2 regions of the Salinimicrobium sp. 3283s genome follow, and region 2 is predicted to be linked to the other one. Evidence: riboswitches for the same ligand, from Rfam matches in the RefSeq annotation. Region 2 holds a riboswitch; the other holds the start of a gene.
The links. Region 2 has a riboswitch for cobalamin ahead of VS868_RS01155 (ribonucleotide-diphosphate reductase subunit beta). Riboswitches for the same ligand answer to the same signal wherever they lie in the genome.
Positions count from the first base shown of each region.

Region 1: linked by a shared signal. The riboswitch ahead of VS868_RS11475 (TonB-dependent receptor) and the one ahead of VS868_RS01155 (ribonucleotide-diphosphate reductase subunit beta) in region 2 are both predicted to bind cobalamin.

Region 1 covers NZ_CP143631.1:2,609,465-2,611,866, reverse strand. The annotation lists gene VS868_RS11475 (TonB-dependent receptor) at 1-1,412, opposite strand, end outside; cobalamin riboswitch at 1,443-1,770, opposite strand; gene VS868_RS11470 (ABC transporter substrate-binding protein) at 1,829-2,402, shown strand, end outside.
Region 2 covers NZ_CP143631.1:261,526-263,927, reverse strand. The annotation lists gene VS868_RS01160 (ribonucleoside-diphosphate reductase subunit alpha) at 1-7, opposite strand, end outside; gene VS868_RS01155 (ribonucleotide-diphosphate reductase subunit beta) at 44-1,018, opposite strand; adenosylcobalamin-variant (AdoCbl-variant) riboswitch at 1,120-1,246, opposite strand; gene VS868_RS01150 (HAMP domain-containing sensor histidine kinase) at 1,720-2,402, shown strand, end outside.

The DNA of each region.
Region 1 (2,402 bases), 1.4 Mb from region 2:
TCGTTCTGCGGCCGCCAAATTCCGCCACTTGCCGGGAGCCACCTTATCATATCTTTTATATCTATATAGTAAGCAGTAAGATCCAGATCAAAATTTTGCCATCTAAAACTGTTACCTATTTCTCCCTGGAGCGAAGTTTCTGGTTTTAAATCGGGATTTCCCCCGGGATTCCAGTAAAGGTCATTATAAGTAGGGATCTTAAAATTTTTGGAAGCATTCAGCTTCAGTGCGTAGAAGGATGAAAACTCGTATTTTGCTCCTGCGGAAAAGAGCACGGGGCTCTCATAATTATTTGTCAGTTCCTTCCGAAGCCCTGCCTCATACGAGAATCTTTGGGTTGCGTGATGCTTCAGAAGTAATGCTGCGGAAAAAATATTCCTGCTGTTGTCATCAATCCCGGAGCCCTCGCCACTGGTGTGGGTATTTGAAAGCACCGAAGCTAATTTAACATCTTTAAAACCAGTGTATTCCAGGTCATTGCGGGCTATAAAAGTCTCTGCCTGCCCAAACGAATACTTGTCGGAAGACAGATTCTCATAATACCTGAAGCTTTCATCTAAAAATGCCAGTTTGGTAGTAGACTTAAAATGTGAGATCCCTGTCTCCCACTCCAGTAAATTCCTGCTATTAATATCCCTGTATTTTGTAGGAGTTTCTGAAGGTCTTATGAGTGAAAAGTGCCTGCCTGCATGAGAAAAACTACTAAAGGCCCGTAAATAATTTTTAGGAGCGATCTTATATGCCAGCCCCACATCAAGCGTATTATTGAAAAATTGCCCATTCAGGTTTTCACCATTGTCGGGATATTCATAATCATTGTCTGAACTGTTTCTTGCTCCCGCTATAGATAAACTCCACTGCTCGCCCGAAGCTTCCGTTTTATATCTCGCATCTACAGTGTTATAGCTGCCATACTGAAGAAAAAGTTCATTTTTAAAGCCCTGGTTAAAGTGAAGCCGATTATTGAGGTGAACAGTACCGCCAATGGCGCCCGTACCATAAACCACACTTCCGCCACCGCCGCGTACAGTAATCTCGTCTATGCCTACTGTACTAATTATATTGAAGTTGACCTGCCCGTTAAATTGAGAATTAATATTGATCCCGTTCCACAAAACTGCGGTTTGCGACGCTGTGGTGCCGCGGAAAGAAGGCGAAGAAACCATCCCCAGTCCATTCTCCTTAAAATAAATGGGAGAGTTGAACTCCAAGACCTCTCCTAGCGCAGAACGGCTGAGTTTACTAACAGAATCATCAATTTTGATAAGGGTTTGGCCGGTTGAAAACTCTCGAAGTTTAACATCGCTTACAAATACCTCTTCGAGATAATTGATAGAGTCCAGTTGGGCAAAAGAGGCTGTCCAATTTAGCAGGGCCAGGAATAGAAGGTAGAAAGTGCTTTTTTTCATCATCCGCAGGCTTTTTTCCCGAAAGCCAAAGGTTTTTAATTAATGAAAAATGGCAGGTCTCCTGGCTCGCGTCCTTTTTGTTAACCTTCCCATCCTAAAATCAGGACAGTGGTATGAAGCGTACAAAAGGCATTCCGACGCATCGGAACTAAGCTTACAGTTGCGGGAACAGCTCAGGCTTGTTTGAAGTTAGAGTTTAGAAGTTAGAAATACGAAGTAATTCTTGCTTCAACTCTCTTCGGAAGTTAGTGTCAAATTTCGTACTTCGTACTTCTAACTTCCCCTGATTCCCTTTTAATCGATGTCTTTACTTTCTGAATTTTTTTCAGAAAACAATCGAACCAAAATTCAAAGCGAAAGTAAACATTTTAGGGCTTTTTACTTCAAAAATTTTAAATAATCTTACTTTTGAAGTGCCAATGAAAAATACCCTCTACACATACAGCCTGTTACTTCTTATCATCTGCTTTGGATGTAAATCTGACAAAAAGGAAAAAGCCCCGCTCTTATCAAAGCAGGGAAAAGAAGTCGAAATACAATATGCCTCGGGTCTCAAAATCACCGATTTTGGAGATCATAAGATCATTACTGTAGAAAACCCGTGGCCCAATGCCGACAGGACCTATAGATACCTGCTGGCAGAAGAAGGAGCGACCGTACCACAGGATGTAGAATTTGATCAACGGATTCAAATTCCGGTAAAAAACATAGTGGTTACTTCCACAACCCATATTCCGGCGCTTGAGGTACTAAATTCCGAAGAACTGCTCGTGGGCTTTCCCGGTCTGGATTATATTTCTTCTGAAAAAACCCGCAAGCGCATTGATGCTGGCAAAATCAAGGAAATAGGTAAGAACGAAGCCCTTAATACCGAAAGCCTGCTTAACCTCCAGCCCGATGTAGTCATTGGTTTTTCGGTAGATGGCAGCAACAAGAGCCTTGACCTGCTCCAAAAAACCGGAATCCCGGTGGTGTTCAACGCCGACTGGACAG
Region 2 (2,402 bases):
TTGTCATGGGGATTTCAGGTTTAATTCGGGAATTCAGGCTTAATTAAAAAAGGTCGGCTGCGGTAATACTTTTATCGTGCTTGGTGTAATCTACCGGGCGTCTTGCAAAGAAATCATCAAGACTGTTGGCAAAAACTTCTTCCTCAAACCACAGCATGGGTTGATAATCTGCTGCGCTCACGTTGTAGATCTTAGACATACCAATGCTTTTTAAGCTGTCATCTACGCGGAACTTCATAAAATCCATGAGGTTCTTTTTATCGATATTCTCCAGTTTGCCATTTTCAAAGATCCAGTCCAGGATCTCACCTTCAACTTCTATAGATTTCTTTACGGTGCTGGTTAAATTCTGAATCAATTCCTCATCAAAATAATCGGGAAATTCTTCACGGATTTGATTGATGATGTACATGCCGGCATTTGCGTGTATTTGCTCATCAACCGAAGTCCACGCTATAATATTGCTGATGTTCTTCATCACGCCTTTAAAGCGGTTAAAAGACAAAACGATAGCAAACTGGCTGAAAAGAGAGACATTTTCAATTAATATTGAAAACAGGATGAGGGAAGAAATATAATCTTTTGGATCTTTTGCTTTGGTGTGTTCCAAAGCTTCAGACAGGTAGTTAATTCGGTTTTTGATTGCCGGTACTTCAATGACATTTGCAAATTCATTGCTGTAGCCCAAAACCTCGAGAAGCCTTGAATACGCCTGAGAGTGCCTGAATTCACATTCGGCAAAAGTACTGCCCAGACCGTTAAATTCCGGTTTTGGCAAATGCTTGTAAAGGTCGCCCCAAAATGATTTTACAGCAACTTCAATTTGTGCAATAGCAAGTAAACTCTTTCTTACCACATCTTTTTCACCGTCTGAAAGATAGGAGTGAAAATCCTGTACATCGGCTGTAAAGTCAACTTCAGAATGTACCCAAAATGCCTTGTTTATGGCATCGGTAAAATCCAGAACTCCGGGATATTCAAAAGGTTTGTAGTTTATTCTCTTTTCAAAAATGCTCATAATCTATTCATTTTGATTAAACAAAAGCCTAAAAAATAACCAATGGAAGAGAAGATAAGGGCCAGGAAATAAAGCAGGGCCAATCTGTAGAATTCCACGACAATTACTTTTTATGCGAAAGCAAAGTCATCGATCTGAAAAAGGTACTCTGGCTTATAACCTAACGATTATTGACAGTTGCGCAACAGCTCATGATTTTCACATGATTCCCCTCCTGAAAATATCAGATCAATTATTCAATGTAAAATTAGAAAGAAAGAAGCAGCAATCATTTTGTGCTGCGTTTACTTATCAACACAGTTTTTCACAAAGGCAAAAATTCAGGTTGAACTAAAGAGTCAGCGACAACGGTGTTTCTAAGTTTTTCATTTTATAATGCTTCGGAAAGAGGTGTCAAAAATGTCATTTTTGGATACCGATATCTTCGGAAATTTTTGGCGTTGCAGGAAGTGGAAAACTTCGGTTACTACTGAAGGTGCATTAATAAAAAGTAAGTGTCTTTTACTTCAGCAAAGAGGGAATAATTTTTTCAACCCCTCGTTTTCAGCAGCAGAATTGACAAAAACTAATTATGATATAGTCATCAGTATGATCAGCAAAAAACTGAGTGCGGAATGGGAGGGAAGGCACTGCTTTCAAGCCCCTTTTCTCGGTATAAATGTTTTATATTTGGTAATTCATTCCTCTTTAATTTTTTCAGGATGCCCGGCACAATTTCAACCAAAATAGAACTTCAGGAGAGAATTAAAGAGCTCAGCTGTTTGTATGAAATATCTTCTATCATTAGAGATCATACAGGAGAGATTGCAGCTACGCTTCAAAAAATTTCAGAAGTACTAAAACAGGCCTGGAGGTTCCCCGAAAATGCCATTGTAGAACTGAAGTTAAACGGGTTTGAACATAGCACCGGGGAAATTCCGAAGAAAAACGTGGTGCAACAGGCGCCAATTTATACCTTCAATGAAATTAAGGGCAGTATAAAGATCTATTATCCCGATCCTGAATTCAGCCTGCTGTCTTTTCTGCCTGAAGAACAGAAACTACTCGAAAAAGCGGCGCAGGAAATAGGATCTTTTTATGAGAAAATAAAGCAAAAAGAGCAGGAAGAGCTGTTAAGGCGCACCGTACACCGCAATGACAGGTTAGCGATTCTTGGGGAGATCACTGCAGGGATTGCCCACGAGCTCAACACGCCTTTGGGTAACATTTTGGGTTTTGCCGAACTCATAAAAGACAGGGCCGAAAATGAGCAGACAAAAAAGGATATTGGCAAGATCATTAAAGGAGCCATTTACTCGCGGGAGGTAGTGAAAAAACTAATGTTCTTTGCCTGTGAAATTCCGCAGGAAATGAAGATCATTAGAATTCAGCCTATAATTGCACA